3 regions of the Streptomyces sp. NPDC056486 genome follow, and region 3 is predicted to be linked to each of the others. Evidence: riboswitches for the same ligand, from Rfam matches in the RefSeq annotation. Region 3 holds a riboswitch; each other region holds the start of a gene.

Region 1 (9,567 bases), on a different contig from region 3:
AACACCATCGTTGGTGATCGTGGGGGCACCCCACTTCTTCTCGAGGACGACGTTGCGACCCTTGGGGCCCAGGGTCACCTTGACGGCGTCGGCGAGCTGGTTCATGCCGCGCTCGAGGCCGCGCCGTGCCTCCTCGTCGAACGCGATGATCTTGGCCATGTGAAGTGGTCCTCCCGGACAGGGGTGGAATGCTGCTCCGGATCGCATCGGTGCCCGCGACGGACGGCCTGCGAGCCATGTGGTTCCTTGCCCCACCCGGCTTGCGAGCCTCACCGATCCGACCCAAGTTCTGTCACTCTCACTGGGAGAGTGCTAACGCCAATGATTAGCACTCGACCCCTACGAGTGCAAGCGCCTCTTACGGATCCCAGACACATGAGGGGGCGCGCGTCCGGGGCGTACGGCGGGACGCAACGCGGCACACGCGGCGGCACACGCGGCGGGACGTGCGACGGGACGCACGAGAGGCCCGTACCCCTGTCGGGATACGAGCCTCTCGTCACTCGCTAAGTCGCTGGCCGATCGCGCCGAGATCAGACGGCGAGCTTGACCATGTCCGCCTGCGGACCCTTCTGGCCCTGCGAGATCTCGAACTCCACTCGCTGACCTTCTTCAAGGGTGCGGTAACCGTCCATCTGAATCGCGCTGTAGTGGACGAAAACATCCGCACCACCGTCGACCGCGATGAAGCCGTACCCCTTCTCCGCGTTGAACCACTTGACGGTGCCCTGAGCCATGCCTAACTCCCCTATTACTGGCCCTTGCACGGACCCGCACTTCGCGGGCCCGGGTCAGACCTCACCCCCCCAATGGGTTGTGGAGGCGTGCGCCGGAACGCGTCGACCGCCGCTGAATGTATCTGTCCAACTGCCCTCTGCAACAGGTCAATCGGACGAGAATTCTGGGCACGCGCGATCGGAAATATGCGGAGAATTTGCCGGAGTTCAGGGCAAGTCGGGCCAGACAAATGCCGCAATAGGCTCAAAAAGGCAAGGCGCTTTGGCTACTTCTTGTCGGCCCCGGGCCGACTTCGTATATGCGCACGGCACAAACAGCGAAGCTTGCTTCCCAACTGTACCGCGCTCAACCATACAGAATTGCCCCCTCCGCTTCTCTCGCGGAGGGGGCAATAGAGGTAACGCTGCGTGCTTTCGGGCGGATTCAGCAACCGCCCGCGACGGCGGGAATGATCGAGACACCGGCGCCGTCCGGCGTCGCGGTCTCAAGGCCCTGCTCGAAGCGGACGTCGTCGTCGTTCACGTACACGTTCACGAAGCGCCGCAGCTTGCCCTGATCGTCCAGGACACGGGCCGCGATACCGGCGTGCTTGGCCTCAAGATCGGCGATGACCTCGGAGAGGTTCGCGCCCTCGGCGGCGACCTCGGACTTGCCGCCGGTGTAGGTGCGAAGAATGGTGGGAATGCGAACGTTGACGCTCATGGGATTCACCTCTTGATACAGGGGGAGAAATACGCCCCTTAAGGGGCGCGGGGAACTGCGCGAGGACGGACCACGACCGCCGCCCGTCGACGGCGATCAGGCCCTACGGCGACTAGTCGGCGAGACCCGCGGCACGGAATGCATCGAGGCTGGGCTTGATCGTCGCGGTCGCCTGAGACGTTTCGGCAACAGCGTCCAGGGTCTTGAGCCCGTCACCCGTGTTCAGCACCACCGTGGTCAAGGTGGGGTCGATGAGCCCGGCCTCAAGAAGCTTCTTCGTGACACCGACCGTCACACCCCCCGCGGTCTCCGCGAAGATGCCCTCGGTCCGCGCGAGCAGCTTGATCGCGTCCACGACCTGCTCGTCGTTCACGTCCTCCACCGCACCGCCCGTGCGACGCGCGATGTCCAGGACGTACGGCCCGTCGGCGGGGTTGCCGATGGCGAGGGACTTGGCGATGGTGTCCGGCTTCTGCGGGCGCACGACGTCGTGCCCGGCCTTGAAGGCGGTCGACACCGGCGAGCAGCCCTCGGCCTGCGCACCGAAGATCTTGTACGGCTTGTCTTCCACGAGCCCCAGCTTGATGAGCTCCTTGAGACCCTTGTCGATCTTCGTGAGCTGCGAGCCCGATGCGATCGGGATGACCAGCTGGTCGGGCAGCTGCCAGCCGAGCTGCTCGCAGATCTCGTACGCGAGGGTCTTGGAGCCCTCGCCGTAGTACGGCCGCAGGTTCACGTTGACGAAGCCCCAGCCCTCGCCCAGCGGGTCGCCGATGAGCTCGGAGCAGAAGCGGTTCACGTCGTCGTAGTTGCCCTCGATACCGACGAGCTCTCCGCCGTAGACCGCGGCCATGACGACCTTGCCCTGCTCCAGGTCGTGCGGGATGAACACACAGGAGCGGAAGCCGGCGCGGGCCGCGGCGGCGCCCACAGCGCCGGCGAGGTTGCCGGTGGAGGAGCAGGAGAGGGTGGTGAAGCCGAAGGCGCGCGCCGCCTCGATGGCCTGCGCGACGACACGGTCCTTGAAGGAGTGCGTCGGGTTCCCTGAGTCGTCCTTGACGAAGAGCTTGCCCTGCTCGACGCCGAGCTCACGGGCGAGGTTGTCGGCCTTGACCAGCTGGGTCCAGCCGGGGTTGATGTTCGGCTTCTGAGCGACGTCCGCCGGGACGGGAAGCAGCGGGGCGTAGCGCCAGATGTTGGCGGGGCCGGACTCGATCTGCTTCCGGAGCGCCTCGGGGTCGCCGGTCGGCAGGTCGTACGCGACTTCGAGCGGGCCGAAACAGGCCTCGCAGGCGAAGATCGGGCCCAGGGCGTAAAGCTCACCGCACTCGCGGCACGAGAGGCCGGACGCGGGGCCGAGATCCACGGAGCCCCAGTTGGAAGCCGTGGAAGGGGTGGTTTCGTTCGTTGCGACAGTCTGCGCAGCCATGGAGGCGAGGCCCTTTCTCCTCATCTTCCCCGCGACGAATCTCGTCGCGAGACGGAATTGGCACCTTCCCCACCGAGACCTCGCGTGCGCGGTCGGCGGGATGGTTGCCGGGGCTTCAACGGGCCGTATCCCTCTGCCCCTCTGGATGAGCGGTATGGCGCCGGGGCTTCAGGGGCCCCAGGGCATTTGTTACGCGCCGACCCCCGACATGCGATGGTCATCCGCGTTGTTCAAGACTGTAACCGACGGCCTGGACCCTTGAGATAGTCGTCCGAACCGCGAGATGGATCACATGTAGGCCACACACAGGAGGAATCACCCGTGCTGGAAGAGGCCGAGCGCTGGCTGACCAGGCGTTCCTGGTCCGTTGCCGACCGTCCGCTCAGCGCGCTCGTCGCCGCCAAACGGGCGTCGGGAGCCTCGGTGAGCGTCGTCCTGCCCGCGCTCGACGAGGAGGAGACGGTCGGCGAGATAGTCGCCGAGATCCGCCGCGAGCTCATCGAGAAGGCCGCCCTCGTCGACGAGCTCGTGGTGATCGACTCCGGCTCCCGGGACCGTACGGCCGAGGTCGCGCGGGATGCGGGCGCGCGGGTCGTGCACCGGGACGAGATCCTGCCGCGCATCCCGGCCGTGCCCGGCAAGGGCGAGGTCCTGTGGCGCTCGCTTCTGGTGACCGGCGGTGACATCGTCGCGTTCGTCGACGCGGACCTGAAGGAGTTCTCGGCGGACTTCGTCACCGGGATCGTGGGCCCGCTCCTGACCGAGCCCGACGTGCACTTCGTGAAGGCGATGTACGACCGGCCCCTTGCCGGGACCGCCGGTCAGGGCGGCCGGGTCACCGAGCTGATGGCGCGCCCGCTGCTCAACATGCACTGGCCCCAACTCGCGGGGTTCGTCCAGCCGTTGGGCGGCGAGTACGCGGCACGCAGGTCCCTCCTTGAGCGGCTGCCGTTCCCCGTCGGCTACGGGGTGGAGCTTGGCCTGCTCGTCGACGCGCTGCACACCGTGGGCCTTGACGCGCTCGCGCAGGTCGACGTCGGCGTGCGCAAGCACCGGCATCAGGACGGGCAGGCGCTCGGCAGGATGGCCGCGGCGATCTACCGGACGGCACAGGTCCGGCTCGCGCTCGGTCATCACGTACGCCCCGAACTCACACAGTTCGAGCGGGGCGAGCACGGGTTCGAACCGCGGACCCATTCGGTGGACACGGAGGAGCGTCCGCCGATGTCCGGCATCGCGGAGTACGCGGCCCGCCGCGTGGCGTAACCATCCAAGACCGGGCATTTTGTCTACATTCCCCACTTATGTGGGTATCTATGCGGGTCAGGCAGGTATTGAGAAGCGTGCGACGCATCGGTGGCGTGGTCGTGGCCACCGTCGGTCTCACGGCAGGGGCGCTGAGCGCCGCCGCAGCAGCGGACGTGCGTCACGACGTATCGCTGTACGGCAACTCCAGGACCATCGGTCACAGCGCCGGTCACAGCGCCGGTCACAGCATGCTCGACCACGCGAACGAGCAGCAGAGCAGTCGGGGTGAACTGGTCGACACGGGTGGCGAATCGCGCACGATGCTGTACGCGGGCCTCGCGTTCTCGCTGTGCGTGCTCGGCGTACTCGCGGTGGCGGCGGCGCGGAGCAGAAGGACCCTGAGGCCCTAGGCGTGGCCAACGGGCCCGGCTCTACGCCGGGCACGCGAACGTATACGGCGGGTCCGCCCCGGGTCCTGCCGCACGTTTGAGCCCTGCCGGTAAGGGCTAGGTTTCGGCACATGGTCTCCGAGCACGCCGCCGCCCAGGTCCTCGTCGCGTCCAACCGCGGCCCCGTCACGTACTCCCTGGAGGAGAACGGAGAGCTGACGGCCAAGCGGGGCGGCGGAGGACTCGTCTCCGGGCTCAGCGCGATCGGCGACTCCGCCGGGGACTCCCTGTGGGTCTGCGCGGCGCTGGGAGACGGCGACCGGGAGGCCGTGCGGCGCGGGGTCGGTGAACCCGGGGTGCGGATGCTCGACATCGACCCGCAGGTGCACGCCGACGCGTACAACGGGATCGCGAACTCCGTGCTCTGGTTCGTCCACCACATGCTGTACCAAACGCCGCTCGAACCGGCCTTCGGCCCGGAGTTCCGGGCGCAGTGGGCGTCGTACGAGACCTACAACCGGGCCTTCGCCGAGGCGCTCGCGGAGAGCGCCGCAGGGGGCGCGGCGGTCCTCGTCCAGGACTACCACCTGGCGCTTGTCCCGGGGATGCTGCGCGAACTCCGCCCCGACCTGCGCATCGGCCACTTCTCGCACACGCCGTGGGCGCCGGTGGACTACTTCCGGATGCTGCCGGACGACGTCGCGGAACAGTTGCTTCGCGGCATCCTGGGGGCCGACCGTGCGGCGTTCCTGACGGGGCGGTGGGCGGACGCGTTCACGGAGTGCTGCGTCGCCGTCATCGGCGGTACGTCGGGGACGCGGATCGGGGTGCACGGGCTCGGGGCCGACGCGGATTTCCTGCGGGAGCGGGCGGGGCGGGACGACGTGGAGGAACGGCTTGTCGCGCTGCGGGAGCAGGTCGGGACCGGCCGACGGGTGATCGTCCGGGTGGACCGGACGGAGCTGTCGAAGAACATCGTGCGGGGGCTGTTGGCGTACCGGGAGCTGCTGGCCTCCCGCCCCGAGTGGCGGGAACGGGTGGTGCACGTGGCCTTCGCCTACCCGTCGCGGCAGGATCTCGCGGTGTACCGCGAGTACACCGCGTCCGTGCAGAAGCTCGCCGACGAGATCAACTCCGAGTACGGCGTCGAGGGTTGGACCCCGGTCGTGCTCCACGTGAAGGACGACTTCGCGCGGTCGCTGGCTGCGTACCGCCTGGCGGACGTGGCCCTGGTGAACCCCATCCGGGACGGGATGAACCTGGTGGCCAAGGAGGTGCCGGTCGTTTCTGATGAGGGGTGCGTGCTGGTGCTTTCGCGGGAGGCGGGGGCGTACGAGGAGTTGGGCGATGACGCTCTCGTCGTGAACCCGTATGACGTGAGCGGGACGGCTTCTGCGCTGCATGAGGCGCTGACGATGCCGGTCGAGGAGCGGGCGGAGCGAACGAAACGCCTGGCGGCGGCAGCTACGGCTCTTCCCCCGGCTCAGTGGTTCCTGGACCAGCTGCGAGCCTTGCAGGACTGAACTGATTGGTCCCCAACCCCGCCCCTTCCCGAAAACCCGCTGGCGCGGGGGCCTTGGTGGACGTCATCACCGGCTCCGCCGAGTTCGTCCTCAAACTCCCCCAAGCTCTTAATGAGCAGGGGACCCCCTCGACAGGCTGAGAAAGCCGGTGGGACGGTGCCGTCGCCGACCCCGGGTGAAGGTGCCCGTGAAAACTCCGCGGCGACCTGCAACCTCCCCGGGGCCCGGACGTCTGTCGGGGTGAAGGCGCCTTCGTTCGATCCACCGACCCCGACCACGAATCGAGGAACCGCATGTCCCTGCGTCATGTCTCCATCCGCAAGGCCCTGGGCGCGGCGACGGCCATCGCGGCTCTCGCCCTGGGCGGCACGGTGGCACACGCCGCCACCGCCGATCCCTCCCCGGTCCCGGCCAAGAGCGGACACGAGGCACCGTCCCCCGTCCCGGCTACTCCGGGCAAGGGCGGACACGAAGCACCGTCCCCGGTCCCGGCTACTCCGGGCAAGGGCGGACACGAGGCACCGTCCCCCGTCCCGGCTGCTCCGGGCAAGGGCGGACACGAAGCACCGTCCCCGGCACCGGCTGCCCCGGGCAAGGGCGGACACGAAGCACCGTCCCCCGTCCCGGCTGCCCCGGGCAAGGGCGGACACGAAGCACCGTCCCCCGCCCCGGCTGCGAAGTGATGCCGCAGCGCCGGCAGTAGCCGCAAGCCGTAGGAGGGCCGCCGGGCCGATCACCCGGCGGCCCGCACGCCCCGCGTCCAGGAGAGCCATGAGGACAGCGACGTACCCGGTCGTCCCCGCCTTCCCCGTCACCAGCGCGCTGCGCCGTGGCTGGGAGCGCCTGCTGCGCGGGCTCCTGACTCGTACGGGTCAACCGCCGCCCGGGATCCGGCAGCCGGTCCCCGTGCCGACCGTGCCCCTCTCCACGCCGGGTGAGCCCGGTCCCGGGATCGACGACCTCTACCACTACCGCCGCCTGGACCTCGTCCGTCTCGCGCTGTTCCTCGTCGACGATCTGCCGACCGCCGAGGACGTCGTGCAGGACGCCTTCGCGGCGGTCTTCCGCAGACACGGCGCCCGCCTGGAAGGCGTGGACGACCCGGAGGCGTACCTACGGACGAGCGTGGTGAACCGCTCCCGTTCCGTGTTGCGCCGCCGCAGAACGGCCCGCGCGCACACACCCGAGCGCGAGGGCCACGTCCCGCCTGTCGACGAGCACGTCCTGCTGCGCGAGGAACACCGCGAGGTGCTCGAAGCGCTCAGGCGGCTCACCCGGCGCCAGCGCGAGGTGCTCGTGCTGCGCTACTGGTCCCACCTCACCGAGGCCCAGATCGCCGCCACCCTCGATCTCTCGCGCGGCACGGTCAAGTCCACCGCCAGCCGGGCGCTGGACGCACTCAGCAGACAGTTGGGAGGCTCCCGATGACCCCGAAGGACGGGCACGGTCCCGGCCCTGGGCAGGAACTGCTCGAAGACCGGCTGCGCGACGCGTTGGACGCACGGGCGCGCACGGTCGGCCCTGACTCCCTGCGGCGCGCCACCCCGCCGTCCGAGCAGGTGGGCAGGCGTTCTCCCGTCCGTGTGACGGCGCTGACCCTGCTCGCGCTCGCGGCGGCCCTGGCCTGCGTCCTGCTGGCCCTGGGCTGGGTCGAACGGCAGGGCGGGGAAGCCCCCGTCGAACCTGCGCACCCGCACGAGAGGACCACCCGGCCGCCGTCTCAGGCGCCGTCGCCGGTGCCGGCGCCGTCGGACCTGACGCAACCCTCACCCGTGCCCGACTCACCCGTACCCGACTGACAGCCAGTTCGTCAGTCCAGCTGCGCGGCGATCCTCGAAAGCAGGTCCACCACGCCCTGGGGACCGTCCACCACCACGTCGGCCCGGTCCGCCAGTTCCGCGACCTCCGCGCTGCCGCTGCACACCAGCAACCCCCGCACCTGGTCCGAGCGCAGCTTCTCCACCGCCGCGAAAGCGGGGAGGTCGCCCAAGTCGTCGCCCGCGTACAGGACAGTCTCGGCGCCCACTTCGCGTACGTAGTCGGCGAGGGCCACCCCCTTGTCCATGCCAGGAGGGCGCAACTCCAGTACCAGGCGGCCGGGTTCGACGATGAGGCCGTGGCGGGACGCCAGCTCGCCGAGAGGTTCACGCAGCGCCTCGAACGCGGCCTGCGGATCCTGCGCACGGCGCGTGTGGACCGCGACCGCACGGCCCTTCTCCTCTATCCACGAGCCGCGCCAGGCACCGATCTTGTCCAGGAAGCCGGGAAGTTCGGCGCGCACGGACGCCACCCCGGGGTGCGGTTCAGCCGCGTGCACCGTGGAGGAGACCGCGTCCCAGCGCTCGGCGCCGTAGTGCCCGAGGACGACGAGGTGTTCGAGGCCGGGGACGCCCGCGAGGCCGCCGTAGCGCACCGCCACGCCCGCAGGGCGCCCGGTGACGACGGCGACGGACCGCACCTTCGGTGCGAGCGCGGCGAGGGCGGGAACGGCGCCGGGATGGGCGCGGGCCTGCTCGGGGTCGGGCACGATCGGGGCGAGCGTGCCGTCGAAGTCGAGCGCGATCACGGCCTTCCCGGGCCGCGCGAGGAGCGCGGCGAGGCCCTCGCGCCCTGCGGGCGTCACGGGCTCGGGCAGCTCGGGAGAGTACACAGGGTCACCCATGGGCCTGACCCTACGCTCTGCCCTTACCCTCAACGCTCCCCGCGCCGGGACTCCCTGACCCGCCGGAGCCGGTTGACGGTCACCGGATCGTGCGCGAGGGCGCGGGGATCGTCGAGCAGGGCGTTCAGGAGCTGGTAGTAGCGGACCGGCACCAGACCGAGCTGCTCGCGCACGGCCCGCTCCTTGGCGCCGGGACCGCTCGCCCAGTCACGGCGCTCCAGGGCGAGGATCGCGCGGTCACGCTCGGAGAGGCCGGTGTCGGGGAACGCGTCGTCCCTCGCGTTGTCACCCCTCGCATCGTCGTCCGTGGCATCGGTCATGCCCGTCACGCTATTCCGAGTTCTCCTCGGTCGCCGCCTTGGTCTGGATCTGACTGAGGATCGACTGCGGGTTGCCGTCCGGGTCGACGGCCCTGCCGATGTACTTCTTGACGTCGACGGAGACCTGCGCCCAGGACGTCTTGCCCACCGGGTACAGCTGCGACGTGGGCAGCTCGTCGAGGAACTCGGCGAGCGCCTTGTCATTCTTGTTGCCCGTCATCTGCTGCGCCGCGGAGGTCGTGACGGGCAGCAGATCGTACTCGCGGGAGAAGTCCAGGACGTTCTTCGTGCTGTAGGCGAAGTCGAGGAACTTACCGATCTCCGGGCCGTTGCCGTGCTGCTTGAAGGCCATCATCCAGTCGGCGACGCCCATCGTGGCCCGGGCGTGGCCGTTCACGCCGGGCATCGGCACCATGCCGTACTTCACGCCCTTCTTGGCGGCCATCTGCATCAGCGTGGGGTGGCCGTTGAGCATGCCCACGTCGCCGCGTGTGAAGGCGGCGAAGGCCTCGGCGCGGTCGAGCTCGGCGGGCGGCGTGTCGCCCGTCAGGCCCTT
Region 2 (9,567 bases), on a different contig from region 3:
CGCCTATCTGGCCCATATCGTGGGGTTCTCGCTGGGCTTCTGCTACGCGTGGGTGCGGTATGGCAGGACGGCTAGAGTGAAGAAGCCAGCACCGGTTACCGAGGGAGACAGCCAGCCGTGATCACCGCGATCGTGCTCATCAGGACCAGCGTGGACCGGATCCCGGAGATCGCCGAGTCGATCGCCGCCCTCGACTGCGTCAGCGAGGTCTTCTCCGTGACCGGCACGTACGACCTGATCGCCATGGTGCGTGTCGCGCACCACGACGACCTTGCCGACGTCATCCCCGGCAAGATCAGCAAGATCCCCGGCGTGGAGGGTACGGACACCCATGTCGCGTTCCGCACGTACTCCCAGCACGACCTCGAAGCGGCGTTCGCCATCGGCCTCGACTCCTAGGCTCGCGCGGGCAGCTGCCGGATGAGGGTTTCTTCATCTGCGGCTCATGCTTCTGACGCGGTACGCCCCGCACGCTCACTGCCATGGTCTTCTCCCACCGCATGGCGGCCCTCGCCGCCGTAGTGGCGATCCCCCTCGGCATCGCCGCGACCAGTTACGCCCTGACCGACAGCCCCGAATCTCCCAAGGCCCCGCCCAAAGTGGAGCTGGAGAGCGGCTCGTCGTCATCGCCGTCACCTCCGTCGTCGCCTTCGCCGAAGCCCACCACTCCCCGGCCGACGCCGAGTGACGAGACGGTGTCCCCGCCGCCGGTGAGCGAGAATTCCCCGGGCGATGACAGCAACGACGACGACGGCAACGAAGACAGCGGCCGAGGCGACAACGACGACGACGGCCCCGGTGACGACGGCTGAACACCCGCTCCGCCGGATATCGGCCCGTGTCCGCATCCTGCTCTGGCTGCTCGTGGTGATGGCCGTCGCGCTCACCGCGGTCGCGGCGACCACGCGCTCCGTCCTGCTGCGCGACGTCGATCACCGCATCGACCGGCTCCTTGCCCAGGAGACCGCGGAGTTCACCAATCTCGCCCGCGAAGGGGTCGATCCGCACACCGGCCGGAAGTTCGCCGCTCCCGACCCCCTCCTGCGGCTCTTCCTGTCCCGTCAGTACGCCGACCCCGACGAGGAGCTCCTCGGCCTGGTCGGCCGCCCCGGGAAGGCGCCCGCGAAGAAGGAACAGTCGCGCGAGCCGCGGATCGACCATCCGCTCGCCGAGGACCCCGCCGCGCTGCGCACCGTCTTCGGGTCCCCCGACGCGACCGGCACGCTGCACCGCGACCGGGGCGAGGTCCGCTGGGCGAAGGTGGAGATCGCGGCGAGCGCGGGCCATCCGGCGGCGGCGTTCGTCGTCGCCTTCCACCCGGCGGGCGAACAGGCCAAGGCAGGTGACGTGTTCACGATGCTGCTCGCCATCTCCGGGGTCGCCCTCCTGATGACGACCGGCATCGGCTGGGTGGTCGCGGGGCGCATCCTCAAGCCCGTACGCCTGGTGCGTACGACCGCCGCGCAGCTCACCGAGCAGGATCTGACCCAGCGCATCCCGGTACAGGGAAGGGACGACATCGCCGCGCTCGCCGAGACGTTCAACGGCATGCTCGACCGCCTGGAGCGCGCGTTCGCCGCGCAACGGGAGTTCGTCGACGACGCGGGGCACGAGCTGCGCACCCCCATCACCATCGTCCGCGGCCATCTGGAGCTGATGGGCGACGATCCGCGCGAGCGCGAGGAGACGACCCGCATCGTCATGGAGGAGCTCGACCGGATGAGCCGGATCGTCGAGGACCTCCTCCTCCTCGCCAAGGCCGAACGCCCCGACTTCGTCACCCCGGAGCCGGTGCAGCTCGCCGAGCTGACCGCCGACGTCTTCGTCAAGGCGCGGGCGCTCGGCGACCGCGAATGGAAGCTGGCCGAAGTGGCCGACGGCGAGACAGGCCTGGACCCGCAACGCATCACCCAGGCGATGGTGCAGCTCGCCCAGAACGCCGTCCAGCACACCGTCCCCGGGCAGCGCATCGGCATCGGCTCGCGCGGCACGGCGGGCCGGATCGAGTTGTACGTCGCCGACAGCGGGCCCGGCGTCCAGGCGCAGGACGCCGCAGTGATCTTCGAGCGGTTCCGGCGCGGCACCGCACGCCGCGGCTCCCGGGCCACCGGCGCCGGACTCGGCCTGGCCATCGTGCGCGCGATCGCCGAAGGACACGGAGGGCAGGTCGAGCTGCGGCCCACGGAAGGCGGCGGCGCCACCTTCGTCCTCGTACTGCGAGAAGTACTGCGAGAACAGGAACCAGGACTGCCATGAACCGGATTCTCATCGTCGAGGACGAGGAGCGCATCGCCTCCTTCGTCGAGAAGGGCCTGCGCGCCAACGGCTTCACCACCACCGCGGTCGGTGACGGCGACGCGGCCTACGACTACGCCCTGACCGGCGGCTTCGATCTGGTCGTTCTGGACATCGGCCTGCCCGGCAAGGACGGCTTCACGGTCCTGCGGCAGCTGCGCGAGGCCCGCGTGAGCACCCCGGTCATCGTCCTTACGGCGCGCGACTCGGTGCGGGACACGGTGGCGGGCCTGGAAGGCGGCGCCGACGACTGGATGACCAAGCCGTTCCGCTTCGAGGAGCTGCTCGCGCGGGTGCGCCTGCGGTTGCGTACGGCGGCGGGGGCGCCGGAGGTGACGGTGCTGCGCAGCGGGGAGCTGACGCTGGATCTGCGCACGCGCAGGGCGCGTTCGGGCGAGCGGACCGTGGACCTGACGGCACGTGAGTTCGTGCTGCTCGAACTCTTCCTGCGTCACCCGGGGCAGGTGCTCTCCCGGGAGCAGATCCTGTCGCACGTGTGGGGCTACGACTTCGACCCGGGGTCCAACATCGTGGACGTGTACGTACGGGCGCTGCGCAAGAAACTGGGCGCCGAGCGGGTGGAGACGGTGCGCGGGATGGGGTACCGGCTGCCGGGATGACGACCCGCAGCCGGGGCCGTGGGTGAAATTCCTTTCATCAACGGCTCATTGAGGCCTCACGGCCGAGCCCGAGGCTCGTCATGTGACCCTGAATCCCCGCCGAGCCGTCATCCTGTGCATCGCGCTCAGCCTGTGCGCGCTGCTCCTGGTGCCCGGCAACTTCCCCGGCCTGAGCGGCGACGCACGCCTCACCCTCGGCGTGTTCGCCCTGGCGACCTGTGCGTGGATCGGTACACCGATCGACGACACGTACATCGCGCTCGGCGCCGGGCTCGCGCTCACCGCGACCGGGGTGATCAGCAGCGACACACTCTTCGGCACCCTCGGTGACGAGACGGTCTGGCTGCTGATCTGCGCCTTCGTGCTCGCCGCCGCGGTCGCCCGCAGCGGTCTCGCGGGCCGCGCGGCGGCCTTTCTCGTCAGCGGGGCCCGCACCGTACGGCAGTTGACGCACCTGACCACGGCCGCCCTGGTCGTGACGGCGTTCGCGGTGCCCGCCACGTCGGGCCGCGCCGCGCTCGCCCTTCCCGTCTTCCTCGCGCTCGCCAAAGTCCTCGCCGACCGCAGGCGCCTCGTGGTGATGCTCGCCCTGCTGTTCCCGACCGTGATCCTGCTCTCCGCGGTCGCGACCCTGATCGGTGCGGGCGCACACCTGATCACGGTGTCCGTGCTGTGGGAGGCCACCGGGGAGCGGATCGGCTTCACGCAGTGGATGCTGCTCGGCCTGCCGCTCGCCGTCGCCTCGTCCCACCTGGCCGCGGAGGCCGTCCTGTTGACGACGACACGGCCCGCGGACCGCGAAGGGCCGGTCCACATCACCGTCGAGCAGCTTCAGGAGCACAGCGAGCAGCCGGTCACCGGAGTCTGGGAGCCCGCGGAGACCCGCTGCGCCCTCCTGCTCGCCACGGTCGTCGCGCTCTGGTGCAGCGAACCGCTGCACCAGGTGCCGCCCGCCGTGGTCGCGCTGATCGGCGCGGTCGTCGCCTCGTCCCCCGCCCTCGGCACCGTACGCCTGAAGGACGCGTTGAAGACGGTGCCCTGGTCGCTGCTGCTCTTCATGGCCGCGACGATGGCGATGGGGGTCGCGCTCGCCGATTCGGGAGCGGCGAAGTGGCTGGTGGGCGGGGTCCCTCTTGACGTGCCGCCCTGGCTCTTCCTGACCGTCGTCGTGGCGGTCAGCACGGCCGCGCATCTGGTCCTGCAGTCCCGTTCGGCCCGCTCGTCCGTCCTGGTCCCCCTCGTCGTCGCGGCGGCCGTCGGCGCGGGCGTCAACCCGGTCGCGGCCGCCCTCGCCTCCACCGCGGCGGCCGGCTTCTGCCACACCCTGCCCGCGTCCGCGAAGCCCGTCACGCTCTTCGCCGACATCCCGGGCACCCCCACCTACACCCCGCGCGACCTGCTTCGCCTCTCCGCGGTCCTCGCACCGCTGACCGCCGCGCTCGTCCTGCTCTTCGCCGTCGCGCTCTGGCCGCTGCTCGGCGTACCCGTCCGCTAGTTCCCTCTGCCGTGGAGACCCTCATGCTGACCCGTTTCGCCATCGCCCCCAGCGGCTTCAAGGAGTCCCTGTCCGCGCAGTCCGCGGCCGAGGCCATCGCCGAAGGGGTACGCCGCGTCGTCCCGCACGCGGAGACCGATCTGATCCCCCTGGTGGACGGCGGCGAGGGCACCGCCCGCGCCCTGGCCACCACCGGCGGCGGCCGACTGGTCGCGCTGCCCGCCACAGGGCCCGTCGGCCAGCGGATCGGCACGCACTTCGCGCTGCTCCCGTCCGGCGTCGCCGTGGTGGAGATGGCCGCGGTCGCCGGGCTCTCGCTGGTACCGCGCGATCTGCGCGACCCGGGGGCCACGACGACGTACGGCGTCGGCGAGCTGATCAGCGCAGCGCTCGACGCGGGCGCCCGCCGCATCCTGGTGGGCTGCGGCGACTCCGGCACGTCGGACGGCGGCGCGGGGGCACTCCAGGCGCTCGGCGCCCGACTCCTCGACGCGGACGGCTGGGAACTCCCGCGCGGCGGCGGGGAGTTGATGCGGCTGAGCCGTATCGACCCCTCGGGCCTCGACCCCCGCCTGAAGGACACCGAGATCCGCGTCGCCTGCAACCCCTTCAACGTCCTGACCGGCGAGCGCGGCGTCGCCCGCGTCTTCGGCCCCCAGAAGGGCGCGACGCCCACCCAGGTCGAACAGCTGGCGGCGGCCCTAGAACACTGGGCGTACGTCCTGACCCGCGACCTGCGTGTCACGGCGGACCTCTCCCTCGGCCCCGGAACGGGCGCCTCCGGCGGTCTGGGAGCCGGTCTCGCGGCGCTCGGCGCCCAGCTGCTCCCCCGCTTCGACGTCCTGCTCGACCATCTGGACCTGGACGCGCGCCTGGCCCGCGCCGACCTCGTCGTCACGGCCGAGGGCGCCCTCGACCACCAGACCCCGCGCGGCAAGATCCCCGCAGAGGTGGCACGGCGCGCCAAGCGGTTCGGCCGCCCGGTCCTCGTCCTGGCGGGCACGATCGGCCAGGGCGCGCACCATGTACGGGCGGAGGGCGTGGACGCCTACAGCGCGATCCTGCCCGCGCCTGTCTCGCTGACCGAGGCACTCGGCCGTGGCGGAGAGTTCCTCACCGACGCGACCGAGCGGGCCCTGCGGATGATCGTTCTGGGGTCACGCCTGAAGGGACGGGACAAGGGACAGACCAAGGGGCGGACCAAGGCTCAGGCGGCCGTGGTGTCCGGCACGCACCGGCCTTCCTCGGTGCGGTAGTTCCAGCGGGCACCGTCCGCCACGAGCTCCTTCACGGCGCGCACGAAACGCTCCACGTGCTCGTCGGGGGTGCCCGCGCCGAAGCTGACACGGATCGCGTTCAGCGACTTCTCGCCGGGCGCGGCCTCGGGGGCACCGCACTCGCCCTGCGTCTGCGGGTCAGTGCCGAGCAGGGTGCGCACCAGCGGGTGGGCGCAGAAGAGGCCGTCGCGTACGCCGATGCCGTACTCGGCGGAGAGAGCGGCGGCGAAGTGCGAGCTGTTCCAGCCCTCGACGACGAAGGAGATGACACCGACGCGCGGCGCGTCGTCACCGAAGAGCGAGAGCACCTTCACGGCGGGCACCTCGGCGAGGCCTTCGCGCACCTTCGCGATGAGCTGGTTCTCACGGGCGACGAGCTCGTCGAAGCCCGCCTCGGTCAGCGCCTTGCAGGCGGAGGCGATCGAGTACACGCCGATGACGTTCGGCGAACCGGCCTCGTGCCGTGCGGCGGTGTCGTGCCACTCCACGTCCACGCCGCCGTCCGCACGCCGCGCGACCTTGCGCGAGGCGCCGCCGCCCGCGAGGTAGGGCTCGGCAGCCCGCAGCCAGTCGGAGCGGCCCGCGAGGACACCCGAGCCGAAGGGCGCGTACAGCTTGTGGCCGGAGAAGGCGACCCAGTCGACGTCGAGCTCGCTGATGGAGACGGGGTGGTGCGGGGCGAGCTGCGCGGCGTCGAGAACGATGCGGGCGCCGTGCGCGTGAGAGGCGGCGGCGAGCTCCTTGACCGGCCACAGCTCACCGGTGACGTTCGACGCGCCGGTCACGCAGACCAGGGCGGGACCGTAGGGGTCACGGTCTGCGAGGGCGCGCTCCAGGGTCTCGACGGCCTGCTCGGCGGTGCGCGGGGCGTTCAGGTACGTCACACGGGCGTCGCGCCACGGCAGGAGCGAGGCGTGGTGCTCGGTCTCGAAGACGAAGACCTGGCAGTCGGCAGGGAGGGCCGAGGCCAGCAGGTTGAGGGAGTCGGTGGTCGAACGGGTGAAGACGACCTGGTCGTCCTCGCGGCAGCCGAGGAACTCGGCGACGGTGACGCGGCTGCTCTCGAACAGGTCGGTGGAGAGCTGCGAGAGGTACCCGGCACCGCGGTGCACGCTGCCGTAGTACGGCGCGTACGCGGCCACGTCGTCCCACACGCGCTGCAGGGCCGGGGCGCTCGCCGCGTAGTCGAGCGCCGCGTAGGTCACCTCGCCGCCGGTCACGAGCGGCACGGTGACGTCACGGCCGAGGACCGCGAGCGGCGCGGCACAGCAGGGGTCGGCGGACTCGGTGGCGGTGGCCTGGGCGACGGCGGGGTGTGCGGACATGGCGATATCTCCCTGCGAGCAAGACGAAACAGCTGCCTAAGATCCCGTGCGGCAGCACAACTACTGCTCCGCGTACGGGTGTTGCCTCAACGCGCGGCGCTCTTCGCCGGGCGGAGGGGATACTGCGAACGGGGCCCGAGGCCCTATCGCATTCGCTTGCTCACGAGACTGCTCCCTTGAGGACCAGGACCCCAGGGGTACGACACTCATCGAGTGCGCAGGGGTCCGCGCTTGCCATACGCCTTGCTGCGTACGGCCTGGTCTTCACCCGGGGCACCCCGCCACGGACGGAGGGTTGCCGGACAGCGAGCCGGGGCCTAATCGCTGTCACTCATGACCTGCGCAGCATCTTGCCACACGATCTTCTCGGTGCACACCGCAGTCCGGGATCCGGACTGCGGCGTGCGCCACACTCACCTGTTGCTGGCCGCCACCCAAAGCTCCAGGGACTTCTTCGCGGCCCCGGAGTCGATCGACTCCGCCGCCTTCGCGATACCGGCGCCGATCTGCTCCACGAGGCTCCCCTCGCCCGGCGAGAGGGCCACCAGGGCCGCCGCCGTGTTGAGCAGCACGGCGTCCCGCACAGGGCCGCTCTCCCCGTCCAGGAGGCGCAGCGCCACCTCGGCGTTGTACGAGGCGTCAGCGCCCCGCAGCGCCTCCACAGGGACGAGGTCGATGCCGACGTCCCGCGGGTCGAAGGCCTCCTCGCGCACGGCGCCGTCCCGCACGACCCAGACCCGCGATGTCGCCGTGGTCGTCAGCTCGTCGAGCCCGTCGTCGCCGCGGAAGACGAGGGACGAGTGCCCGCGCTCGGCGAAGACCCCGGCCACGATCGGCGCCATCCGCGCGTCGGCGACCCCGACCGCCTGGGCCCGCACCTTGGCCGGGTTGGTGAGCGGGCCGAGGGCGTTGAAGACGGTCCTGATCCCCAGCTGGCTGCGCGCGGCGCCGGCGTGTCGCAGCGCCGGGTGGAACTTCACGGCGAAGCAGAAGGTGATCCCCGCTTCCTCTGCCACCTCGACCACCCGGTTCAGCGGCAGCTCCAGATTCACCCCGAGCTTCTCCAGGACGTCGGAGGCTCCCGATGCGCTGGAGGCGGCGCGGTTGCCGTGCTTGACGACCTTCGCGCCCGCGCCGGCGGCCACGATCGCGGACATCGTGGAGATGTTGACGGTCTTGGCGCCGTCACCGCCGGTGCCGACGATGTCGACCGTCCGGCCCGGCACCTCGATCACATTGGCGTGTTCGTACATCGTGCGTACGAGACCGGAGATCTCCTCCACGGTCTCGCCCTTGGCCCGCAGCGCGACCACGAAGCCGGCGATCTGCGCGTCGGACGCCTCGCCGCGCATGATGCGGTCCATGGCCCAGGCCGTGTCCTCGGTGCTCTGGTCACGTCCCTCAAGAAGACCGTTCAGTACACCGGGCCAGGAACGGGCCGCCGCGGTGTTGCCTCCTGCGGGGGTCACAGCGCTCATCTGCCGCTCCTGGGTTCGTTTAAGGCGTAGGACAGGAACACCTTATCCAGCCCGGGGGACGGCAAAGAGCCCCGTCCATGCACTGGATGCATGGACGGGGCTCTCGCCGTGGCGACCTTGTGGTCAGAGCATCAGAGGATCAGTGGTGGCCGTGGCCGCTCGTGATCTCCTTGTACTCCTCGGTGGTGGGCTTGGGGATCTGGTTGTCCTCCCCGTAGTAGCCCTTGGAGAGCTTGGCCCGGAGCTTCTGCGGCCCCGACACCTTGCGCTCGACGCCGTTCTCGTCGACCGAGGGGCCGATCTCGACCGGCGCGTACTGCTCGTGCGCGGTGAGCGTGTGCAGCTGCTCCTGGTTGAGCGGCTCGTGGACCTCGATGAACTCACCGTGCGGCAGGCGCTTGATGATGCCCGACTCGCGGCCGTGCAGGACCTTCTCCCTGTCGCGCCGCTGCAGACCCAGGCAGATCCGCTTGGTGGCGATGAAGGCGAGGACCGGTGCCACGAAGAAGGCGATGCGCACGAACCAGGTGATCGAGTTGATCGACAGATGGAAGTGCGTGGCCCAGAGGTCGTTTCCACCACCGACGAGCAACACGAAGTACCAGGTGATCCATGCGACACCGAAGGCCGTACGGGTCGGGACGTTGCGCGGGCGGTCCAGGATGTGGTGCTCGCGCTTGTCGCCGGTGACCCAGGACTCGATGAACGGATAGACCGCGATCGCGACCAGGACCAGCGGGAAGATGATCAGCGGGATGAACACACCCAGGACGAGCGTGTGACCCCAGGCGTTGATCTCCCAGCCCGGCATGACACGGATCAGCCCCTCGGAGAAGCCCATGTACCAGTCGGGCTGGGCTCCGGTGGAGACCTGGTCCGGACGGTAGGGGCCGATCGCCCAGATCGGGTTGATCGTGGCGAGCGCCGAGACGATCGCGATGACACCGAAGACCAGGAAGAAGAAGCCTCCGGCCTTCGCCATGTAGACGGGAAGCAGCGGCATGCCGACGACGTTCTTGTTCGTCTTGCCGGGGCCCGCGAACTGCGTGTGCTTGTGGTAGAAGACCAGGATCAGGT
Region 3 (9,567 bases):
ACCGCCTCCGCCCCTGTTGTGACGCTCTCGCGGATCACGCGAACCTCGTGGCATCGGCAGGCGCCCGCATGGCGCCGAGAGGAGACACATGCCCAGGTCGTTCAGCGGTGAGGAATTCCTTCAAGCACTCGCATCGGACACGGTCCGCGAGAAACCCGTGATCGTCGGGATGGTCAAGAAGTCCGAAGAGGCCACGGAGAGCGTCCAGTTCGCCCCCGGCACTACATGCAAGGACTGGACGACGATCCCAGTCAGCCTCATCGATCAGGTGGAGCTCCTGCGGCAGGTTCCCTGCGACGAACACTCGCACAGCCTCGTCCAGCTCACGCTCAAGGAGTCCGACTCTCCGGAGCACACCGTCCTGGCCACGCTGCTGTCCCACTACGCGCGCGCCGGCGCCGCTCCGGCTCCTTCGCCGTGCGGGACATCGGCGCACACCCAGCCCCCGCCGCAGGGCCCTCAGGCTCAGTCCCAGGCCCGGTCCCACGGCCCGGCGCCTCAAGGTCCAGGAGCCAGAGGTCCGGCGACGGCTCCCCTCACCTGGGGCGTCGCCCCGCAGGGCACACCGCCCCAGGCCACGCCCCGGGCCCAGGCCGAGTGCGTGGACGGCAGCTCGGCCTGTGTGAGCGACGGGTACGGGGGCTACACGTGCCTGGCGTGCTGCCACGGCTACTGGAACGACATCGGCCCCTGCCTCTACGGCAAGTGGTTCGGCTGCAACGGCACGAACTACAACGCGTACAACTGCTGGCCCATCGCCTGACCTCGCCCCTCCGCCGGGCGCGCGCGACGCCCGGCGGACGGACACGTCACCTGCGCCGCCACTCCTCGGCGAGCAGTTCGTAGGAGCGCACCCGGTCGGCGTGGCCGTGGGTGATGGTGGTGATGAGCAACTCGTCGGCGCCGGTGGCTTCTTGGAGCTGCTCCAGGAGATCCGCCACACGTTCGGGGGAACCGGTGAACTGCGTCTCGGTACGGTCCTGGACCAGTGCCCGGTCCGCGTCGGTCCAGTTGTGCCGGCGCGCTTCTTCCGGCGTGGGGTACTGGATGGCGCCCTCGGCCGTGCGGATGCTGCGGACCCAAGGGCCGTACCCCGCGGCGAGTTCGCGGGCGGTCTCGTCGTCCTCGGCGACGACGACGTCCGCCGAGACGCTGACATAGGGCTTGTCGAGTACGTCGGAGGGCTTGAACGCGGCGCGGTAGCCGTCCGCGGCCTCGAGAACCGTGCCCGGGCTCACGTGGTAGTTCGCGGCGAAGGGCAGGCCGCCCCGACCGGCGACGTCCGCGCTCTGGCCGCCGCTGCTGCCCAGGATCCACACCTGGATGTCGGCGCCCTCACCGGGGACCACATGCGCTTCGATGCCGTCATCGGAGCGGTACGTTCCCGCGAGCAGGGCCAGGATGTCGTCGACCTGCTCCCCGTAGTCCTGCGACTCGGCGTGCGGCTGCTGGAGCAGCCTCCGCTGGAGGGCGACACGGGGTGAGCCGAGCAGGTGCTCGTAGGAGAAGCGTGCCGGGATCCGCAGCCCGTTGGGGGCACGGCCGTCGACGACGGGGGTCGCGGTCGGCGGCGCGGCGGCGGGTGTTCCGGGCGGCTTGCCGCCCGAGCGGCCGAGCCCCAGGTCGAGGCGCCCGGGATGCAGCGCGTCGATCAGACCGAACTCCTCGACCGTGGAGAGAGCGGTGCGGTGCCCGAGTTGCACGGCCCCTGCCCCGAGCCGGATCGTCGAGGTCGCGGCGGCGGTCAGGGCGAGGACTACCGCGGGCGATGTGCCTGCCACGCCCGGGTTGAGGTGATGCTCGGCGAACCAGTAGCGGGCGTACCCGAATCGCTCGGTCTGCCGGGCCAGGTCGATGGAGTTGCGCAGCGCCGCGTCCGCGGTGGAGCCGGACGAGATCGGGACCAGGTCGAGGACGCCGAGAGGGATGGCTGACATGTGTGGTGATCCTCCTCAGTGCTCGGCCGACGCGGGCACGGGTGTGGGTACGGGGGTGGGCAGGGAGAGAGGCACCCCGGCGTCTGTGTCGGCGTCGGGATGAGCCAGGCCGAGGTGGTCGCGCAGGGTGGTGCCCTCGTACTCCGTGCGGAAGACGCCGCGTTCCTGGAGCAGCGGGACCACGGTGTCGGCGAAGGCGTCGAGGCCGCCGGGGGTGATGTGCGGGACGAGGATGAAGCCGTCGCTCGCGTCGGCCTGGACGAAGGAGTTGATCGTCTCGGCGACGGTGGCCGGGGAGCCGACGAAGGACTGACGGCTGCCGGTCTCGATGACGAGGTCACGGATGGACCACTTGTTCGCGGCGGCGAGCTCGCGCCACTCCCGCGCGGTGGCCAGCGGGTCGCGGTACATCCGCACCTGGGCGCGACCGCGGGCGATGGTGTGCTCGCCGACATCCGGATCGATCTCGGGCAGCGGGCCCTCCGGGTCGTACGCGGAGAGATCGCGGTTCCAGACGAACTCCAGGTGCTTGATCGCGGTGGCGCCGCTGACCTGCTTGCGTCGCACCTCCCGGGAGAGCTCCTCCGCCTCGGCGTCCGTGTCCCCGAGGACGAAGGTCGCAGCGGGCAGGATGAGGAGCTGGTCGTGGGTGCGGCCGTGGCGGGCCAGGCGGCCCTTGACGTCCGTGTAGAACGCCTGCCCTTCCTTGAGCGTGCTGTACCGGCTGAAGATCGCGTCCGCGCCCGCGGCAGCGAACTCACGTCCCTCCTCCGAGTCGCCGGCCTGGAAGATGACCGGCCGGCCCTGCGGACTGCGCGGAACGTTGAACTGCCCCTGGATGTCGAAGTGTTGCCCCTGATGGACGAAGGCGCCCGCCTGGGCGTCGCTCAGGAACGTGCCGGTGCCTTGGTCGGCGACGATCTCGTCCCCGCGCCAGGAGTCGAAGAGCTCGCCCGCAGTGCTGAGGAATTCCTTCGCCCTTGAGTACCGCTCCTCCTGCGGGAGGAACCCGCCGCGGCGGAAGTTCTCACCCGTGAAGGCGTCCCAGGAGGTGACGACGTTCCAGGCGGCGCGCCCGCCCGAGAGATGGTCGAGGCTGGCGAACTGGCGGGCCACTTCGTAAGGCTCGTTGAAGGTGGAGTTGATGGTGCCGGTCAGGCCGAGGTGTTCGGTGACGGCGGCGAGCGCGGTGAGCACGGTGAAGGTGTCGGGGCGTCCGACGACGTCCAAGTCGTAGATCTCCCCGCCCTGTTCGCGCAGCCGCAGCCCCTCGGCGAGGAACAGGAAGTCGAATTTCGCGCGCTCGGCGGTCCGTGCGAAGTGCGCGAAGGAGCTGAACTCGATATGACTCCCGGCCTCGGGGTCGCTCCATACGGTCGTGTTGTTGACGCCGGGGAAGTGCGCCGCGAGGTGAATCTGCTTGAGCGGCTTGTCCGGTGACTTGCTCATGTCGGGTTCCTTCCGGCTCAGGCGGAGGCGGCGTAGCGGCTGGCGGGGCGGGCGAGGCCGAGGTGGCCGCGCAGGGTGTCGGCTTCGTACGCGTGCCTGAAGGCGCCGCGGCGCTGGAGTTCGGGCACCAGGCCCCGGGTGATCGCCGGGAGGTCGTGGCCGACGACGGCGGGGCGCAGCCGGAACCCGGTGAGCCCGGCCTCCCGCAACTCAAGGAGCAGGTCGGCGAGTTGGGCGGGCGTGCCGGTGAACACCCGCGCGTCACTGGTGTACGGGTGACCCGCGAGGGCGTCCAGACGCTCCCGGCGGGCCGCGGCGGCGGCCGGGTCGTCGTCGAGGAACACGACCAGGTCGCCGAAGAGGTGCAGGGGCTCATCGCTTCGCCCGGCCGCGTCCTGTTCGCCGCGGACCGCGGCGACGACGGCGCGTGCGTGCCCGGCGTCGCGCGGGGTGACGTATCCGATGTCGGCGGAGCGGCCGAGGAGCCGGAACGGGGCCTCGGTCGGGCCCTCGTGGGCGAGTGCGCTGACGAGGGGCCTGCCCTGCGGCGGCCGGGGCGTGATCGAGGGGCCCTTGACGCTGAAGTGCTTGCCCTCGAAGTCGATGTAGTGCAGCTTGTCGCGGTCGATGAAGCGGCCGGTGGCGACGTCCCGGATCTCCGCGTCGTCCTCCCAGCTGTCCCAGAGCCTGCGCACGGCTTCGACGTAGTCGGCCACCTCGTCGAAGAGGTCGACGGTCAGCTCCCGTACGTCCGCTCTGCCCAGGTCCTCGACGCTCTCGAAGGCGGGAAGCGTACGGCGCCCGAAGTGCGCGGCCTCATTACGGCGCGCCGACACCTGTACGCGTACGCCCGCGCGGCCCGCGCTGACGTAGTCGAGTGTGGCGATCGCCTTGGAAATGTGGAAGGGCTCCGTGTGCGTGGCCACCACCGTCGGCACCAGGCCGATGTGGCTGGTCAGCGGGGCGACACGGGCGGCGATGAGAACGGCGTCGAGCCGCCCTCGTACCTGATCCGTGCGTCCGTCGGGCTCGGTGAAGTGCGTGGACTGGAGCCCGAGCCCGTCCTCGATCGTCACGAAGTCGAGCAGGCCGCGTTCTGCTTCGGTGACCAGGTCGGCCCAGTACCGGGCAGTGAGCAACTCCCCTGGACGGGCCACCGGTTCGCGCCAGGCGGCCGGGTGCCAGCCCGCGCCGTCGAGCGCGACAGCGAGGTGCAGCGCGGCGGCGGGAGCGGAGGAATGCGAAGAATGGGGCAACGAAGGTGATGACGACACGAAAGGTGTGCCTTCCTGATCGACCGTACGACCGTGCGAGAACACCGGCCCCTCGGCTCCGAGGGTGCGGCGGCGGGGTAACGGGTCAGGAACGACAGAGCGCGCCGGCGACACGCTGCAGATCGATGTGCGGCCGGGAGTACAGATGCACCTGGCGGCTCGGCGCGATCACCATGACGCGTGGAACGGACGCGAACGGCACCGGCGACAGGGGCGGCACAGCTGACACAGGTGGCACGTCCGTCACCTCCACCTTTCCGGCCCGGCGGGCCTGGGGCCTCGCCGGTCTCGCGCTTGCGGGACCCTGGACGGGCACCGCCTGGTCCTCACCTGGAGCACCCCGCCGCGTAGGAGGGTTGCCGGTCAGCAAGCCAGGGCTTGACGCTGACACTCGTAACCTGCTCGGGACGTTACGTGAGGTCGTAGCGGTGCGCAATGCCCGTGGATCATGGGCGTTCTCACATCGCCGACCGTGCCTCGTCGTCCGTCTCCGTCAGCCTCAACCACCGGGCCGCTCCTTCTGTTCCGGGTCCGGGCCTTCTTCTGTTCCGGGTGCGGCCTTCTTGACGGAGCCGGGCACCCGGACTCAGACTTCCGGGGACGGTCACGATTGTCAGCGCCCGCCCGGCAGGGTTCCTGCCCGAGCGGGTCATCGGCCCCGGCCCGCTGACGGGCAACCCTTCCTCCGCGACGGGGTGCCCCGGGTGACGACCGGGTCCCGCCGTGGCGGCGGGGCAAGCGCGGCCCCGGATACAACGGGCCTCGACGGCAGGGCTGGTGGACATGTCCAGGGCGGTCGGTGAGAGGAACAGCATCCCGCGGCCTCTCCTGTCCGCGCCCCGGCCCCGCCCTCGCGTCCTGACCAGACGCCTGCACATCGACCTGCTGCGCGTGTGCAGCGCCTCGGTTCCAGCTGTCTGACGTCCGCACAGCGTCCACGCACCAGTGACGCCTCCGGGACAAGAAGCCTCATCACTGCGGCCCTCTGCGGCCACGGATCCCCCTCTCCCCCCGCTGTGCCACCGGCCCGCGCGCGCCGCCGGTCGGTGCCCTTCCCCTCCCTGGAGAGCCATGCCCGAGATCACGTCGCACCGTTCCCGCACTGTTTCCCGCCCGGCTTCCCCCGCGGATTCATGCTCCCCGCGCGACACCGGCCCAAGCGGTGTCCGCCCACGCGATGCCGGACCACGCGGCACCTGTCCCACGCCGATCCGCAGCCGCATCGGCGACGACCTCGCAGGCGGCTTCTACCCGGCACCCCACCGCTACCACCTGTATCTCTCGGCGGAATGTCCGGACTCCTTGCGCGTCTCGATCACCCTCGACCTGCTCGGTCTCAGGGACTCGGTCACCACCACCCTCCTGGCGCCGCACGCCACCGCGGCGCTCGACTCCCTGCACCGCTATTACGAGGCCACCGAGCACCACTTCGAAGGGCCGCTGACCGTTCCGGCCCTGTGCGACCGGTGGAGCGGGCACGTCGTCAGCAACCACACGCCCGACATCCTGCGCGACCTGGCCTGCCGCCTTGCCGCACACGGCAGTGGCCCGCTGCCCGTCCTGCGCCGACCGGCCCTGGCAGCACGGATCGACACCTGGCACGAGCTGCTCGCCGGGCCGCTCGCCCCCGCGACGCTGGACCGGCTCGACTGCCGTCTTGCCTCCCACTCCTACCTCGTGGGCGACGAACTCACCGCGGCGGACGTGGACTTGTGGGCGACGCTCGTCCACCTCACCCCGGACGCGGCCGAGGCGACCCGGTCCCGTCCCCACGTGCGCGCCTATGTGCGCCGCCTGCACGACCACCCGGCCTTCCACGCCAATCGCCCTCGGTCCGGCGGGACGGAACGGTGGTCGGACACGACCGCCGACGATCCGAAATCTCTTTCCCAGGCCTAGGGCCCCTGTGCCAGGGTCAGCCCGTGAACGATTCCCGACGCGAACTGCTGCGCCGGCAGTTCGACCTGACGTGGTCCCTCTTCGAGTACCACCTGGAGCGCCTCGAGCCCGAGGACTTCCTGTGGGAGCCCGCGCCGCTCTGCTGGACGGTGCGGCCCGACGGTGACGGAGGGTGGGTGGCGGACTTCGCGGAGACCGAGCCGGATCCCGTCCCGATTCCCACCATCGGCTGGATCAGCTGGCACATCGGCTGGTGGTGGGGCGTCACGATCGATCACGCGCGGGGACGGGTGCCGCGGGAGCGGACCGGGATCACCTGGCCGGGCAGCGGCAAGGCGGCCGTCGACTGGCTACGTGACCTGCGCACGGAGTGGCTGTCGGTGCTCGACCGGCTCGACGACACGGATCTGGACGCCACTGCCCCGTTCCCCTGGCAGAACGACCCCGAACACACCGTTGCCCACATGCTCGCCTGGGTGAACTCCGAGCTGATGAAGAACGCCACGGAGATCGGCCAGCTCCGCATGCTGCGCGCGGCGCGGTAGAAACGGCGGCGGGTCAGGCACGGCCGCAGCACGGGTGCCGCGGCCGTGTCTGGAGATCACCAGATCCTGACGCGCTCCGCGCGGTCCAGCCAGAGCCCGTCGCCCTCTGCCGTCGCGAAGGCCTCGTGGAACTCTTCGAGGTTGCGGACGATGTTGGCCCGGAACTCGGGCGGCGAGTGCGGGTCGATGGTGAGGTACTGCTGCTCCTGCTCCTTGCGGCGCTTGGTACGCCAGCAGTAGGCCCAGTTCATGAAGAGCCGCTGGGAGCCGGTCAGGCCATCCTTCTCGGGCATCGCCGCGCCGTCGAGCGCGATGCGGTAAGCCGTGTGCCCGATGGTCAGGCCGCCCAGGTCGCCGATGTTCTCGCCCACCGTCAGCGAGCCGTTGACGGACTCGTCGGGGAGGTTGCGCGGCGAGAAGGCGTCGTACTGCTTCACCAGCGCCTTCGACTTGGCCTCGAACGCGGTCTTGTCGGCCGCGGTCCACCAGTCGTTGAGGTTGCCCGCGCCGTCGTACTGCGCGCCCTGGTCGTCGAACCCGTGGCCGATCTCGTGGCCGATGACCGAGCCGATGCCGCCGTAGTTCTCGGCCGGGTCGGCGTCGGGCGAGAAGAACGGCTTCTGCAGGATGCCCGCGGGGAAGCAGATCTCGTTCGTGCCCGGGTTGTAGTACGCGTTGACCGTCTGCGGCAGCATGAACCACTCGTCGCGGTCGACCGGCGCGCCGATCTTGGCGAGCTGCCGGTCGGACTCGAAGGCGTCCGCCGCGTGCGCGTTGCCGAGCAGGTCGTCGCCGGAGACCTCGAGGTCCGAGTAGTCGCGGAAGGTGTCCGGGTAGCCGATCTTGGGACGGAACGTGGCGAGCTTCTCGTACGCGCGCTCCTTCGTCTCGTCCGTCATCCAGTCGAGGCGGGCGATCGACTGGCGGTAGGCCTCCAGGAGGTTGCCCACGAGGTCGTCCATGATCGCCTTGGAGCTCGGCGGGAAGTGCCGCGCCACGTACTCCTTGCCGACGGCCTCGCCGATGGAGCCCTCGACGAAGGCGACCGCCCGCTTCCACCGGGCGCGCAGCTCCGGGGTGCCGTTGAGGGTGCGGCCGTAGAACTCGAAGTTCTTCTCCACGAACGCGTCGGTGAGGTAGGGCGCGCAGGAGCGAAGCACCCGGACCAGTGCCCAGTCACGCCACTGCTCGATCGGCACCTCGGCGAGGGCCGTCGACAGGTGGGCGAGGTAGGACGGCTGGCGGACGCACGTCTCGGCGATGGTGGCGTCCGAGCCGCCGAGCCCCTCGACATAGCCGCGCCAGTCGAACTCCGGCGCCAGGGCGGTCAGTTCGTCCAGGGTGGTGAGGTTGTAGGTCTTCTGTACGTCACGCGTCTCGGCCCGCTCCCAGTGCCCTGCGGCGAGACGGGTCTCAAGCGCGAGAACCGTCTTCGCGGCATCTGCGGGCGAGGCGTGCTGCCCGAGCGTGAGCAGGTCGGTGAGGTAGGTGACGTACTTCTCGCGGATCTCGGCGAACTTCTCGTCGCGGTAGTACGACTCGTCGGGCAGGCCGAGTCCGCCCTGGAGGACGTTGAAGAGGTAGCGGTCGGAGTTGCGGTCGTCCGAGTCGATGTAGGAGCCGAACAGACCGGATCCTCCGATCCGCTCGAAGCGGCCGAGGAACGCCGCGAGCTCCCGGTTGTCCCGCAGCCCCGCGACGGCGTCGATCAAGGGCTGTGCGGGGGCGAGCCCGCGGGCGGCGATCGCCTCCTCGTCCATGAACGAGGCGTACAGCGTGGCGATCTTGCGCGCGTCATCCGATCCTGCGCCGTCCGACGCCAGCTCCTGGATGATCACCTTCACTTGTTCCTCGGCCGTGTCGACCAACTGCACAAAGGGGCCCCAGCTGGAGCGATCGTCGGGGATCGCCTCGGTCTCCAGCCAGTGACCGTTGACGTGGCCGAACAGGTCGTCCTGCGGCCGGATCTCAGGGTTCATGCCCGCGCGGGCGTCATCCAGCATGCTCATTCACGCACCCTACGCGGACACCGCGCCCGAGCACGATCGGCTTGTCACCGCCGACCCCGGCGTCGGGGCGGCCCTGGCTCGGCATGAACGACTGGATGAAAGCGGTGCACGTCTCGTTGATGAGGCGCTGCGACTCGGCGGCGATGGTGCCGAGGACGAGCGAGGACTTCCCGGAGCCCGAGGCTCCGGTGAAGACGGTGAGCCGCCGCTTGGGGATGTCGAGCGAGACGTCGCGCAAGTTGTTCTCGCGAGCGCCTCGCACCTGAATCACGTCGTGGGCGTCGGCGGGGGTGACCGCCACTGACCGCTCCTTGGCCTGAACCGGGCGGAAGGAAAAGCGTACACCGTACCCAGTATTCACCCGGCATGAATTCCTGACGTCAATTGCCTCCCGAGAGGCGTCAGTTGGTATGGACATGACTGCCGGGCCGCTCTTATGCTCCGCCTGAACTCA

What was found. A riboswitch is a leader RNA that binds a small molecule or an ion and turns the genes downstream of it on or off. The one in region 3 is predicted to bind S-adenosylmethionine.
Region 1: linked by a shared signal. The riboswitch ahead of thrC (threonine synthase) and the one ahead of ACFQ7F_RS41605 (glutathione S-transferase C-terminal domain-containing protein) in region 3 are both predicted to bind S-adenosylmethionine.
Region 2: linked by a shared signal. The riboswitch ahead of ACFQ7F_RS14980 (aminotransferase class V-fold PLP-dependent enzyme) and the one ahead of ACFQ7F_RS41605 (glutathione S-transferase C-terminal domain-containing protein) in region 3 are both predicted to bind S-adenosylmethionine.

The regions. Positions count from the first base shown of each region.
Region 1 is NZ_JBHTSF010000025.1:6,643-16,209, reverse strand. Features, by position in the region: gene groL (chaperonin GroEL) at 1-159, opposite strand, end outside; gene ACFQ7F_RS13260 (cold-shock protein) at 534-737, opposite strand; gene ACFQ7F_RS13255 (MoaD/ThiS family protein) at 1,162-1,440, opposite strand; gene thrC (threonine synthase) at 1,553-2,869, opposite strand; SAM riboswitch class I at 2,887-3,021, opposite strand; gene ACFQ7F_RS13245 (glucosyl-3-phosphoglycerate synthase) at 3,191-4,135, shown strand; gene ACFQ7F_RS13240 (hypothetical protein) at 4,213-4,527, shown strand; gene ACFQ7F_RS13235 (trehalose-6-phosphate synthase) at 4,638-6,029, shown strand; gene ACFQ7F_RS13230 (hypothetical protein) at 6,323-6,712, shown strand; gene ACFQ7F_RS13225 (sigma-70 family RNA polymerase sigma factor) at 6,801-7,457, shown strand; gene ACFQ7F_RS13220 (hypothetical protein) at 7,454-7,828, shown strand; gene otsB (trehalose-phosphatase) at 7,840-8,691, opposite strand; gene ACFQ7F_RS13210 (DUF3263 domain-containing protein) at 8,721-9,011, opposite strand; gene ACFQ7F_RS13205 (ABC transporter substrate-binding protein) at 9,022-9,567, opposite strand, start outside.
Region 2 is NZ_JBHTSF010000030.1:26,733-36,299, reverse strand. Features, by position in the region: gene ACFQ7F_RS15015 (rhomboid family intramembrane serine protease) at 1-121, shown strand, start outside; gene ACFQ7F_RS15010 (Lrp/AsnC family transcriptional regulator) at 118-399, shown strand; gene ACFQ7F_RS15005 (small secreted hydrophilic protein) at 483-812, shown strand; gene ACFQ7F_RS15000 (ATP-binding protein) at 733-2,256, shown strand; gene ACFQ7F_RS14995 (response regulator transcription factor) at 2,253-2,915, shown strand; gene ACFQ7F_RS14990 (SLC13 family permease) at 3,004-4,410, shown strand; gene ACFQ7F_RS14985 (glycerate kinase) at 4,434-5,666, shown strand; gene ACFQ7F_RS14980 (aminotransferase class V-fold PLP-dependent enzyme) at 5,618-7,012, opposite strand; SAM riboswitch class IV at 7,235-7,351, opposite strand; gene trpD (anthranilate phosphoribosyltransferase) at 7,426-8,490, opposite strand; gene ACFQ7F_RS14970 (cytochrome bc complex cytochrome b subunit) at 8,630-9,567, opposite strand, start outside.
Region 3 is NZ_JBHTSF010000209.1:1,247-10,813, reverse strand. Features, by position in the region: gene ACFQ7F_RS41630 (hypothetical protein) at 89-763, shown strand; gene ACFQ7F_RS41625 (LLM class flavin-dependent oxidoreductase) at 810-1,937, opposite strand; gene ACFQ7F_RS41620 (NtaA/DmoA family FMN-dependent monooxygenase) at 1,953-3,386, opposite strand; gene ACFQ7F_RS41615 (LLM class flavin-dependent oxidoreductase) at 3,404-4,642, opposite strand; gene ACFQ7F_RS41610 (putative leader peptide) at 4,746-4,835, opposite strand; SAM riboswitch class IV at 4,946-5,059, opposite strand; SAM riboswitch class IV at 5,263-5,407, shown strand; gene ACFQ7F_RS41605 (glutathione S-transferase C-terminal domain-containing protein) at 5,732-6,559, shown strand; gene ACFQ7F_RS41600 (DinB family protein) at 6,583-7,104, shown strand; gene ACFQ7F_RS41595 (M13 family metallopeptidase) at 7,161-9,113, opposite strand; partial or broken gene ACFQ7F_RS41590 (excinuclease ABC subunit UvrA) at 9,175-9,414, opposite strand.